Regions from separate parts of the Desulfonauticus autotrophicus genome, predicted to be linked through region 1. Evidence: predicted binding sites of a transcription regulator. Region 1 holds the regulator's gene; the other holds the start of a gene.
What was found. Region 1 encodes HrcA, which represses chaperone genes, less so after heat shock. Its sites were predicted from a motif close to TGTTAGCACTCNNNNNNNNNGAGTGCTAACA; they were not measured.
Positions count from the first base shown of each region.

Region 1 (6,623 bases):
TGCGTCCCATTAATCTTTTTATTGCATAGATAGTCCTTTCAGGGTTGGTGATGGCCTGACGCTTGGCAATTTCTCCAATGAGTCTTTCCTTATCAGTAAAGGCAACTACTGAAGGAGTGGTTCTACCACCTTCTGGATTGGTGATACACTTAGGATCTTTTCCTTCCATGTAGTAAACACAGCTGTTAGTGGTTCCTAAGTCTATGCCGATGATTTTTCCCATTTCTAAAGCCTCCTCATTTATTTGAAACTAATTATTTTTTCACTAGACAAAAACTAAGTCTTTTTTCCTTTTTGTAAAGAGCGTTATTCTGTTTTTTCCTCTTTCGGTGCACACTTTTTGCTAACAATAACCTTTGCTGGTCTGAGCAAGCGTTCGTGCAGTTTATAACCTCTTTGATACATCTGGGCTACACAGCCTTCTTCCATGTCTTCCCTTTCTTCCTGGGCCATGGCTTCGTGAATGCTGGGATCAAACTTTTCTCCCACCTCACCTACAGGTACCAGGCCGTGTTTTTTCAGGATATCCCTGAAAATTTTCAGGGTCATCTCCACTCCCTGGTGGAGCCCAGCACATTCTTTTTGGTTTTGACTGTGGGTAAGAGCTAATTCCAGGTTGTCTAAAACCGGTAAGAGCTCTTCTAAAAAGGCAGAAGTAGCAAATTTGCAAAATTCTTCTTTTTCTCTTTGCAAGCGTTTTTTTAAGTTTTCAGCTTCTGCCAGAGTTCTTAAAACTTTTTCTTCCTTTTCTTTTAATTGTTCACATTCCGGGCAGATTTTTTCTTTGAATTCTTGGAGAGTAAGTTTTTCTTCGCTTGAAGTTTGGGTATTGGTTTCTTTTTTTCAGAAGCTTGAGCGGAATGTTCAGAAGATTTTTCCTTTACTTTGCTTTTTTTTCTTTTTCGTCCTTCATTTTCCCTCCACACCTTCTAGTTAGTAAAATTCTTGAAATATTTTGGTAAGCACTTTGGAAATTAAGTCAACACGTGGAATTATATAGGTATAATCCATATGCATAGGCCCGATGACGCTAACTACTCCCTGAGTCCCTTCCTTGAAAGCATAAGGAGAAGAGATGACTGAATAGTCTCCTAAATTTTCTAGATCTTCTGAACCAATTAAAATATTTAGACCTTCTTCTATGGTTTTATCCAAAATTTCCAGTAATCTGGATTTTTCTTCTAAAAAGTGGAAAAGTTCTTTCATGGTATTAATATTTTTCATCTGGTCTTTACTTAAAATATGGGTAGTGCCTTCTACATAAAGTTGACGGTTAGAATCTTCAAAGGCTTCTTTGGCCACTTTCATTGCCTGTTGGTAAAGATTTTCAAATTTTGCCTGAGCGCTTTTCATTTCTTCTATAATTTTTTGCCGAACTATATATAGAGGAAGTCCTTTAAACTTTTCATTTAAAAAATTGCTAAACTTGATTAAATCTTCTTTAGTGATGTCTTTATTTACTTTGATAAGTTTATTTTGAATGAGGTTTTCTTCCAGAATTAAAATGGAGAGAACCAGACCAGGTTTGATGTACATAAATTCTATGCTTTTCCAGTGAGAAAGTTTTTTTTGTGGCGAAAGTACCAGACTTACTTGCCTGGAGACAGAAGAGAGTATCTTACTGGCACTGCTTAGGGTTTTTTCCAGGTCTGGCATGTTTTGGCGTAAGGTTAAAATTATTTGGTCTTTTTCCTCAGAAGTGAGCGGAGCAGGTGCATATACTTTGCTTAGATAAAATTTTAAGCCTTTAGCAGTGGGGATTCTTCCAGCTGAAGTATGAGGCTGATGAAGATAACCCTTTTCTGTAAGGTCAGCCATGATATTGCGGATGGAAGCAGAGCTTAATCCCAGGCGGGATTTTTTGGAGACAATACGCGAGCCCACAGGCTGACCTGTTTGTAAGAATATTCCTATCAGAGTGGCTAAAACTTGAATTTCTCGTTGGTTAAGCATAATTTTTTTGATTACCACAGATATAAAACAGATTTAAGTGTTTTAGTGGTAATTATGGAGTGTTGGAGTGTCAAGATTTGGAAAGATTTAGCCTTCTAAATGAAAGGAGAAAAGGTATTCTCTTAAGGCTTGAATCCAGGGTCTGGGAGTTATGCCCGTTAGTTGGGTAAACTTTCGAGTGCTTAGGACTGAAAAGGAAGGGCGCAAAGCCCTTTGGGGATACTCCTTGGAAGTGATGGGAATTACTTTGCAGGGCAGTCCAGCACAACTTATGGCTTCTTGAGCCAGTTCGCACCAGGAGGCTTGCCCTGAATTTACCAGATGGAAAATACCTGTACCTTGTTTTTCCAGCAGGTTTAAAGTATAGATAGCCAGATCTTTGGTATAGGTGGGGGAGCCTATCTGGTCGTGGACCACTTTTAAACTTTCCCTTTCTCTGGCTAGCCTTAAAATTTTACTCACAAAATTTTCCTTGTCTTCTCCAAAGAGCCAGGCTGTTCTAATGATAAGAAAATTTTGCTTAAGTATGTCAGTAATGGCCCTTTCCCCTTCAAGTTTGGTTTGTCCATAGACACTTAAGGGATGGGGTTTATCTTCTGGCTCATAGGGAAGGGTATGTTTGCCATTAAAGACAAAGTCTGTGCTGTAATGAATGAAATAGAGATTTTTTTTACTGGCCACTTGAGCGAGGATTTTGGGGAGATTGCGGTTTAGTAATCTGGCTTGTTCTTTCTCTTCTTCTGCCAGGTCCACCTGGGTATAGGCAACAGTATTAAAGATGTGCGAGATAGAATGTTCCTGGACATAAGAGCTTACAGCTTCTTCAGAAAAGATATCCAGCTCTCCCCGAAAAGGAGCTTTTACTTCCCATCCCCTTTCCTGGAGAACTTGGCTTAACTTTTGTCCTAAAAGGCCTGTTTTACCGCCCAAAACCAGGGCTCTTTTATCTTTTGGCATACCATTTCCGCATAAATTCTAAGTATTCTCCACTGAGGATACTTTCTATCCAGGACAAGTTTTGTGTGTACCAGGTTAGAGTCTTCTCCAATCCTTGCTCAAAAGTCAAGCTGGGGTAAAAGCCAAGTTCTTTAGAAGCCAGGCTAAAATCCATGGCATAGCGAAAATCGTGCCCTGGTCGGTCCTGGACAAACTTGATTAAAGTGTGGGGCTTGCCCAAAAAATCAAGGATGGCTTTGACCACTTCCAGATTGGTTTTTTCTGCCTGACCGCCAAAGTTGTAAATTTTTCCAGGTTTTCCTTTACGTAAGGCCAGATCTATCCCCCGACAGTGGTCTTCCACAAAAATCCAGTCCCGAATGTTTTCTCCTTTGCCGTAAACTGGAATGGGTTCGTTTTTAGAAGCCTTTAAAAAGGTAAGGGGAATAAGTTTTTCCGGGAATTGATAGGGACCATAATTGTTGGAGCAGCGCGTAATAACCACTGGAAAGTTATAAGTTTTGTAATAGCTTCGGCAAATCAAGTCAGCTGAAGCCTTGGAGGCAGAATAGGGACTATTGGGAGCTAGAGGGGTATTTTCAGTAAACTTGCCTTCTTTGCCCAGAGAGCCATAAACTTCATCAGTAGAAATATGAATGAATTTTTTGATTCCTTTTTTCTGGCACACTCCAAAAGATTTTGAGTCCCCAGGACATTGGTGGTAATAAAAGGGTAGGGATTATCAATGGACCTATCCACATGCGATTCAGCAGCAAAATTGATTATATACTCTATGTCGTACTTGTGAAGTATTTCTGTTACCAGCTTTTCCTCTTCTATGCCGCCACGGATAAATACATAATTTTTTCCTGCTTTTTTTCCAGTTCACTTAGATTTTTTAAATTTCCAGCATAGGTCAGTTTGTCCAGATTAACCACAAACAGGTTTTCATATTTTGCAAAAAGATAGTATAAAAAATTACTGCCAATAAATCCTGCTCCACCAGTTACCAAGATTTTCACTACTAACTCCCTGAAATAAATGTAAATATTTTATAAGCTAAGCAAAAAAAACGTTTAAAGCAAGAAAAATTTTCTTTACCTCAGAGAAAAATTTGAGTTACTAGGGTAAGAAAAAACAAGGGAGGTCCTATGACTTTAGAAGTAAGTGCACTCACTCCTCAGATTAAAGAAATTTTAGGCTCTATGGCTGAGGAGATAAGTCCTTGGTTTTTTGCCAATATGCATCCCTATTATTTTCGCTTTCACCCTGAAGAAGAGATAAAAAAACATATTTTGGCCATTATTTCCGGCCGACTCACTACGGATAAGGGTATTATTTCTTTAGAGAGCCCCTGTGGGACCAGATTTACCTTTATTACTCCTGGAGAAAATAAAAGTGCTTTAATAAAAATTTTAGAAGATTTTAAGGAAAAAAAGATTCAGACGGTCAGGATGTATACTTCTTTGGATGGAAGTATCTGTCTTAGTACTTTTCAAACCTATAAACAAGTAGAAGATTTAGAAATAAAAGAAGAGCTAAATCTTGAACTGGACAATTTTTTTAAAGAGAAGATTATCAAGCCTGAAGAGAAAGAAGAGTTTTCTTCTTTTATTTCCTGTGCCAATAGTGAATACTTGACCAGGCTGGAAAGAGGAAGGGTTGCCAGACACTTTAAAATATTAAAAAATTTAAGAGGAAAAGAAGAGGTATATTTACATATAGAACCGGAAGTATATGCTGAAGAAAGCCGTATAACTATTGCCATGAACAATCCGCCTAGCTATGGTCTGCTTTTAGAGATTATAAAAATATTTTTTAGACATAATTTAAATATAAACAGGCTTTACCTGGATACTTTTTACAATAGAGAAGAAGATATTACCTCTTTGATTATAAGCTGCTACTTAAAATGTACGGCTAAAGAACTAGAAAAGGATAGTTGCCTGTTAAATCTACAAGAGGATTTGAGTTTGGTAAAATGGTTTTTCCCTGATGAACTGGAATGGTTTGCTCAGGAAAAAAACTTTTCTGTAAAAAAGGTTTTTCTTTTACAGGCCAGTAGTGAATTTGCCCATCAATATCTTTTGAAAATAGACCCCTATGCCTATACCCAGGCCAGGATAAAGGCCAAGCTGATAGCCTATCCAGAAATTACAGAAGAGCTTGTAGATTATTTTTATGCTCGTTTTTCTCCTCAAGAAGAATCCAGAGAAGACTTAATGGCCGTAAGAGAGCTGAATCTAAAAAAGAGCTTGGCTGAACTTACTGATGAGATTGCCAAGAATGTTTTTGAAAGCATTTTTCTTTTTTATAAGAATATCTTGCGTACCAATTATTTTTTTGAAAACCTTTTTGGGCTTAGTTTTCGTTTGGATCCAAAGGTTTTTGCTTCTTTTATTAAAGATGAAGAAATCCCCTTTGGTATTTATTATTTTTATGGAAGGTTTTTTATTGGTTTTCACATTCGCTATAGAGATATGGCCAGAGGTGGAGTAAGGGTAGTGCGTACCAAAAACCTGGAACACTACAAAATGGAGCTACATCGGGTATTTGATGAAGCGAGAGGGCTGGCTTTGGCCCAGCAATATAAAAATAAAGATATTCCTGAGGGTGGTTCCAAGGCAGTTATTTTACTTCATCCTTTAGGGGATATAGATTTGGCGGTAAAAGCCATGGCTGATTCTCTTTTGGATCTTATTGTTTCCAGTAAAGACTCTCCCTGTAAAGAAAATATTGTTGATTATCTAAAAAGACATGAGCTTATTTACTTGGGTCCGGATGAAAATATATCTCCTAAACACATCAACTGGATTGTTCAGAGAGCCAGGGAAAAGGGATATTCCTGGCCCCAGGCCATTATGAGCTCTAAGCCTGTAGCTGGCATAAACCACAAGCAGTATGGAGTTACCAGCCTGGGCGTGGTGGTGTATATGGAAGAGGTTTTAAAGTTTCTGGGCCTCAATCCTTATGAACAGGAGTTTAGTGTAAAACTTACAGGTGGTCCTGCTGGAGATGTGGCAGGTAATGCCTTGAAGTTGATTATCCAGAATTACGGTAGCAAGGCCAGGATATTGTCTTTAAGTGATGGGCATGGTTGTCTTTATGACCCATCTGGCCTGGATCATGAAGAACTACTTCGTCTGGTAAAGGAGGAAAAGCCTACCTCTGAGTTCTCTCCTGCTAGGCTTAAGTCTAAAGAAGCCTTTTTGGTCAAAGCAGATACTCCAGAAGGCGTAAAAATCCGTAATGAACTACATAACAAAGTAGTGGCAGATGTATTTTTACCCTGTGGAGGCAGGCCTGATACCATTAACCTTAAGAACTGGGCAAAATTTTTGACTCCTGAAGGTAAACCTTCAGCCCAGGCCATTATAGAAGGAGCCAATTTGTTTATCTCTCCAGAAGCCAGGGAGAAATTACAGGAAAAGGGCGTATTAATCATTCACGGCTCTTCAGCCAATAAAGCTGGGGTTATTTCTTCTTCCTATGAAATTTTGGCGGGATTGATTTTAAATGAGCAGGAGTTTTTGGAATTAAAGGATGAGTATATAAAAGAAGTATTAGAGATTTTGGGAAAAAGGGCCAGAGATGAAGCCAGGCTTCTTTTGTGGGAATACAAGTTGCGAAGTAAAAAGGAATTTTTGACTAAAATAAGTCTGGAAGTTTCCAGAGAGATAAATGAATTAAGTGATATTATTTCCTCTCTGTTAACCGAGAAGGTGGGAGATTTG
Region 1 covers NZ_AP042395.1:168,213-174,835, forward strand. The annotation lists gene dnaK (molecular chaperone DnaK) at 1-223, opposite strand, end outside; partial or broken gene grpE (nucleotide exchange factor GrpE) at 307-822, opposite strand; gene hrcA (heat-inducible transcriptional repressor HrcA) at 934-1,971, opposite strand; gene rfbD (dTDP-4-dehydrorhamnose reductase) at 2,041-2,910, opposite strand; partial or broken gene rfbB (dTDP-glucose 4,6-dehydratase) at 2,897-3,741, opposite strand; gene ACZ42F_RS01040 (GDP-mannose 4,6-dehydratase) at 3,726-3,911, opposite strand; gene ACZ42F_RS01045 (NAD-glutamate dehydrogenase domain-containing protein) at 4,041-6,623, shown strand, end outside.

Region 2 (6,623 bases), 850 kb from region 1:
TGCAAGGTGCCTCTTAACTTGTTCACTACCAAAGTGGCCAAAGCTTCACCTTCAATGTCCTCAGCAATGATGAGTAAAGGTCTGCCTACCTTGGCCACCTGTTCTAAAACAGGCAAAAGGTCTTTCATGGAAGAGATTTTCTTGTCGTGAATGAGGATATAAGCGTCTTCCAATTCGCAAACCATCTTTTCAGGGTCAGTTACAAAGTAAGGGGAGAGATAACCACGGTCGAACTGCATACCTTCTACTACATCAAGGGTAGTTTCCAGGCCTTTGGCTTCTTCTACAGTGATAACGCCTTCCTTACCTACCTTGCTCATGGCTTCAGCAATAATGTTTCCAATGGTAGGATCGTTGTTAGCAGAAATGGTTCCTACCTGGGCAATTTCCTTTTGGTCTCTGGTAGGTTTGGCAATTTTTTCCAATTCCTTGACAATGGCTTCTACTGCCTTGTCAATGCCACGCTTGATGGCCATGGGGTTACGGCCAGCAGCAACCAATTTTAAACCTTCATTAAAAATAGCCTGGGCCAAAACAGTAGCAGTGGTAGTACCATCACCAGCAATATCAGAAGTCTTGCTGGCAACTTCCTTTACCATCTGAGCGCCCATGTTTTCAAACTTGTCTTCCAATTCAATTTCTTTGGCTACAGTAACACCGTCTTTGGTAATAGTTGGAGAACCAAAAGACTTTTCAATTACTACGTTTCTACCCTTGGGTCCAAGGGTTACCTTTACAGCCTCAGCCAGGATATCCACACCTTTTTTTAGCTTGCTTCTAGCATTAACATCAAATTTTATAACTTTAGCTCCCATATTGCTTCCTCCTTAATTGTTTGTTTTTTTATTACTCAATGATAGCCAAAATGTCGTCTTCTCTCATTACCAAGTGCTCTACGCCTTCAATTTTTACTTCTGTGCCGGCGTATTTGTTGAAAAGCACTTTGTCTCCAACTTTTACAGACATGGGAATGGTCTTCCCATCATCAGTGGTTTTACCTGGGCCTACAGCCACCACTTCACCCTTAATGGGCTTTTCTTTGGCAGTGTCAGGAATGATAATTCCACCTTTGGTAACCTCTTCTTCTTCCAAACGTTTCACCAGTACTCTGTCTTGCAATGGCTTTAAGTTCATGAATCTACCTCCTTAAGAGTTTTTATTATTGGCTTTTTATAGACAAAACCTGTAACGGTGGCTCATATAAGCACGCTATTAGCACTCGTCAAGAGTGAGTGCTAATATTTTTTGAAAAAAAATTTTATTTCAATAAATACTTGAATTAATTTGTATTTTTTAATTAAAGTTGATTGAGTTAAAAGTATAGGTCCAGAGTTTTTTTAGGATAATTAAAATACCTTTTATCTAAAGGAGTTGAATGAGGAGGTAATTGGATAGATTAAAATCTTGTTGGTGGAATTTATGTGAATATAACTTGTTTAACTATTTGTAAAAACAATAAAAAAAGTCCTTTGTTAAGCTTAACTCTTTTTATTTTTGTTAAGTTTTTTAGAAAAAAGTTGACAGTTGATGGGAGAATGAGTAGAGGTATCTTCTCTTCGGTTGGGCCGTTAACTCAGTAGGTAGAGTATCTGCCTTTTAAGCAGAGAGTCGCAGGTTCGAGTCCTGCACGGCCCACCATTTTTTTGTCCCCATCGTCTAGTGGCCTAGGACGCCGGCCTCTCACGCCGGTAACAGGGGTTCAAATCCCCTTGGGGACGCCAACCCTTAAGAAATAAAAATATAAGCCCCTACTTTCTGGTAGGGGCTTTTTGGTTTTTTCCAATTATTTTTTATGACCTTTTGTAGTTCTCTGGATGTTATTAGAGCCCCAATTCTTGGAGTAAGGCATCCACATCTTCCTGCTTTACCTTTTCTTGAGGTCCTTTTAGTTTAGACATTTTGACCTGGGCTTCTTGTTTAATGCTCTGAAAGTCTTTTTCCGGGTGTTCTTCTTTGGTTTTAATGCTTAAGCCAGAACTGAGATAGAGATTTACTACCTTTTCTTCAATGGTTCTTAGAGTATCTACGATTTTTTTGATGCGTTGGCCGGTTAAATCCTGAAAGCTTAAAGAGGTCATGATGGCTAGGAGGTCTTGATTTAAGCTTTTTTGCCAGGCCAGAAGGGTAAAGCCTTCTTCAGGAGTAAGAGAATTTTGTTTTTTTAGTTTTTTGCAAATTTCTTCAATTTGAGGCATTTGATCTAAATGTTTTTCAACCACAGTCATAATATCCAGGGTGGCCTTTTCTGTGGTGCGCAAAATGGCATCTAGTTGGTCCGAAGTTTCATTAAAAAGGTGTTCTGCTTCCTTTTGAGACAGGCCATTGGAAGATTTTTTGGTGGCTTCAATATTTTCGTAGATATTTTTTAAACCACTGCGTAGTTCTTCACTTAAATTTTTATAAAATTCACTTTCCAGAAGGGTTTTGGTCAAAGCCTGACTTATTTCCTTTTCCAGAGTTTGGGCAATGGTTTCTTTAATAGAACCTTCCAGTTTACTACTTAAATCCGCTAAAACTTTTTTATACAGTTCTTCCATGACTTCCACCTTAGACTTGAGGTATAAATAGGGTCAAAGTAGTTGTATTTTCTTGAGAAAGAATTTCTGCTTTACCTTGAAATAGAGACAACAGTTTTTGTACAAGGGTTAAACCCAGGCCCAGATGATTTTTCTTAGAAGTTATAAAGGGTTCAAAGGCGTTTTCTACCTCTAATAGGGTAGGAGTAGTTAAAATTATCTTTAAAAAAGGCGTTTCTTTTTCAATAGTTAAGAAAAATTGGACCTGCTTGGGCTCTTTTTCCAGTTCTTCCAGGGCGTTTAACAAGGCTTGTTCCAGGGAAAAGTTTAAAAGTAAAGGAATGGTGGTAAAATTAAGGACTTTGTTTTCAACCTTTAGTTCCACATTGTGTTTAAAGAGAAGGTTATTTTGCCAGTAAGCTTCCAACCAGTTGAGAAAAGAATTTAAGTCCAGGGGCTGTTTTTCTAAGCTATTAAAGTTTTCTCGATACTGAATGATTTGGACCAGTTCATTTATCTTTTTTTCTGGTAGTTGTAATTGCTGGAGGTGTTTTTTGAGATCTTTTGCAGAAGTAGTTGTATCTAGTTTTTGCAAGACCAGGGAGGTCTGCATTTTGAGCAAGTGCAGGGGAGTGTTTAAATTGTGCAAATATCCTGGAAACATCTGCCCTGCCAGGGCCTGTGCATATAAATTTAGCCAGGGAAGAAGTTCTTCTAGAGAAGATGGTTCAAAGTTTTTTGCCACGTAGAAGCTCTCTTTGTTCTTTAAAAACAAACTGAACAATTTGCTCTCGATCTGAATCGCGCAAAAAAAGATATTTCAGGGCATAGAGATATTTTTGATTTTGTTCACCTTCCAGACGCAAGATTTCTCCTACCAGGCCAATGAGAAGGGGCGGTAAGGTGGATAGAGAAAGGGCTACTTCAATGGGGGTGCCTGGTTCTAATTTTTCTTGGCTTAAAAATTTTAGGCCTGCTCCACTTATTTCTACAACCTCCCCTTTATAGGGAAAGTCCTGGGAAAGGCTATTTTGGTTGAGCAGAGAAAGGATTACATCCAGTTTGTTGTTGAGGTTGCTTAGAAATTCCAGGAGTTCTTTGGGTAAATAGGGAGAATTCAGATTTTCTAAAGAGATATCTTTAAAATCACATCCCAGACAACCCAAAAACAAAGGACGGGCGTCCTTTTCTGTGAACCTAAAAAACATTTTTAACCTGGTAGGTACTCTGGAAAAGGTTCTATTTTCTGAAGACATAACTCATCCTATAGATTTATTCTCCATTGGTGTCAATTTGCACCTGCATGGCATTGACTGGACATACCCTGGTACAGCGGCCACAGGCTGTACACTTATTGGAGTCAAACTTAATGAGCCTGGATTCTTTTCCAGGTACAGAGCCTGAGGTAAACACAGACTTAAACATATCCCACAGTGCATACAGGAATCTTCATCCCGGGTAATGTTTTGAGAAACTTCCTGGATGGTGATTCCCTGCTCCATTAAGTAGGAAAGGCCCTTTTGAAAGTCTTCCTCTGGACCGCTGAGCTCAATAATCATATGCCCTTCTTCTTTAGGGGTAATTCTGGCCTTTAGGATATTGAAAGTAAGGTCAAACTTTCTGGCCAGGGTGCACATCATGGGTTTTCTAGAAACATTTTTGCTAAAGTGTAAGCTAATTATTTTGCTGGGATACTTTTTGGAGCCAGGCATTTTTTTACTCCTTTTCCAGTTCAGCCAAAAAGGCCTTGGCCCTTTCAGCTTCTGTGGTTTTGGGGAATTTTTGAATAAGTTCTTTTAAAAGTAAAGTAGCTGCTTTTTCTCTTTTTATTTGAGCAAAGGAAATGGCTTCTTTTAAGTAGGCTGCTGCGGTTTTATTGGACTTGGGATATTTGTCTATTACCTCTTGATAAGCCAGAATGGCCCTTTTGTAGTCTTCTTTTTGATATAAACACTCTCCTTTCCAGAAAAGGGCATTGGAAACCAGCTTATGTTTGGGGTATTCCTGGACAAATTGTTCCCAAAGGGTTTGAGCCAGGTCGTATTTTCTCTGGTAAAAGGCATTAAGGGCCTGTTGATAGAGCTCTTCTGGAGAAGAGGTCTTGAGTAGGGCTGGAGTTTGGGCTTTTGAGGAGGAAGAGGTGGGTTTTTCTAGATTTAAGCCCAGATTGCTTTCCAAAGCAGCTACCAGGCCTTCTAGTTTGGCCACTTTGTTTTGCAGTTCTTGGGTTTGCTCCAGGAGGTTTTGAGAGGACTCCTTATCTTTGTCCAAAGAGTATTTTATCTCGTCTATTTCCCCACTTAAGGAAGCTAGACTTTTACGCAAGCTTTCAATTTCTGCCCACAGATTGGCCTGGGCACTGCGCACTGGTGTGGCGCTTTGCTCTATTTTTTGCTGCAAGGTGGCAGTGATTTCTTGTAGTTTAGTTTGCAGGTTTACAACTTCTTGCTTTAATTGCTGGTTTTCCTGCTGCTGGGTGTATAACGCCAGACGCAAACTATCCAGGTCTTTTTGACTGGCACAAGCCAAAAGAAAAAGAGATTTAGGACAAGTAAAAATTTACCAAACTTTTTTAGCTCTTTTCCTTCCCCAAAACACATACACAAGTCCTCCTAAGACTGGAATAAACACACTTCCTGCCAGCCAGGCCATCTTTTCCTGGGGTGTTTTAAAATCTGAGCGAAAAATATGCCAAATAGACCAGAGATTGGGTAAAATGGGAATGAGTAGAAGTGGAAGTACGTAAAAAAGCTTATCTGCAGGTATGCCAAACATTTAGTTTACTCCTTTTTTCTAAGTAATAGGAATAACCCAAGAAAGAAAACAAGCAAAGCAATTACCTGGGTTGCACTTAAAAAAAGAATTTCTCCTCTATAATCTCCACGCAAAAATTCAATTCCAAAACGAAAAATAGCATAAAGAATCAACAAAAGGGCAAAAATTTGACCGTCCTTTTTAAACCATTTTTTGCTCAGCAAAAGCAGGCCAAAGGTGATAAACCCGGCTAGAGAGTGATAGATTTGAGTGGGGTGAAGGGGGACAAAAAGGGGAGCCAGAGAGTCTGGGTTGGTAAAGGTGATGCTCCAGGGTACATGGGTTGGTTTGCCATAACAACATCCAGCAAAAAAACAGCCCCAGCGCCCAATGGCCTGGCCCAGAGCAATGCCTGGAGCCAAAGCATCTGCCCAGGGTAAAAGGGGTTGTTTATAGCGTTTAAAAAAGAAGTAGGAGCTAAGGGTTGCGCCCAGAGCTCCACCCAAAAAGACCAGACCACCCTTCCAGAACATCAGGATTTCCACAGGATGTTTTAAAAAATAGTTAAAGTTTAAAAGCACAAAAAAGAGCCTTGCTCCCAGTAAAGCGCCTATGAGGGCATAAAACCCCAGCTCAGAGGTAAGCTTGGGGTTTAACCCCCTTTTTTTAGCTTCCAGGCTGGTAAAGGCCAGAGCCATTAAAATAGCTGCAGCAATAAAAAAACCATAAGTATAGATAGTAAAAGGTCCAAGCTTAATTAAAACGGGATGCACTTTTTTCCTTTTGTAAAAAGAAATAATTAAACTCATGGTTCCGCAAAAAATAGCAATATCTGCCACATTAAAGGCTGGCCAATGATATTGTTTGATATAAAAATCCAGGAAATCTATTACCTTACCTATTCTGATGCGGTCTATCAGATTGCCCAGTGCTCCACCCAGAATAAGCCCTAAACCTGTAAAAAGATAATAGTCCTGTCTTTCCACAGTTTTTAGTAGGTGAAATATAAGCACTATAGCCAGCGCAGAAGCTCCAATAAAAAAATAGGTCTGCCAGGAAATATCTGCCCGATTGAGAAAACCAAAGGCAGCACCTTTATTCAGGATATGCACCAGGTTAAAGAATCCAGGGATAATCACCTTTTCTTCCCAGAGAGGAATGGTTTTACTAATCCAGACTTTGGTTATCTGGTCCAGAAGTAAAACTATTCCGGCTAGACTAAAGGCTAGTTTGTATTTGTTCATAAGTTTATGCTCCTTGCAGTTCTTTTAATACCCGGGCACAGCGAGGACAGACCTTTTCAAAGGAGTCATGGGTGCCTGTCTGGGGATGATATATCCAGCAACGTTCGCA
Region 2 covers NZ_AP042395.1:1,582,606-1,589,228, reverse strand. The annotation lists gene groL (chaperonin GroEL) at 1-815, opposite strand, end outside; gene groES (co-chaperone GroES) at 847-1,134, opposite strand; tRNA gene ACZ42F_RS09050 (tRNA-Lys) at 1,563-1,638, shown strand; tRNA gene ACZ42F_RS09045 (tRNA-Glu) at 1,646-1,721, shown strand; gene ACZ42F_RS09040 (protein phosphatase CheZ) at 1,821-2,537, opposite strand; gene ACZ42F_RS09035 (sensor histidine kinase) at 2,548-3,261, opposite strand; gene ACZ42F_RS09030 (PilZ domain-containing protein) at 3,245-3,772, opposite strand; gene ACZ42F_RS09025 (NIL domain-containing protein) at 3,776-4,228, opposite strand; gene ybgF (tol-pal system protein YbgF) at 4,233-5,045, opposite strand; gene ACZ42F_RS09015 (PLD nuclease N-terminal domain-containing protein) at 5,076-5,291, opposite strand; gene lgt (prolipoprotein diacylglyceryl transferase) at 5,297-6,514, opposite strand; partial or broken gene ileS (isoleucine--tRNA ligase) at 6,519-6,623, opposite strand, start outside.
Region 2: a site for HrcA is predicted at 1,211-1,241, ahead of groES (co-chaperone GroES). Genes of this name have one in related genera too.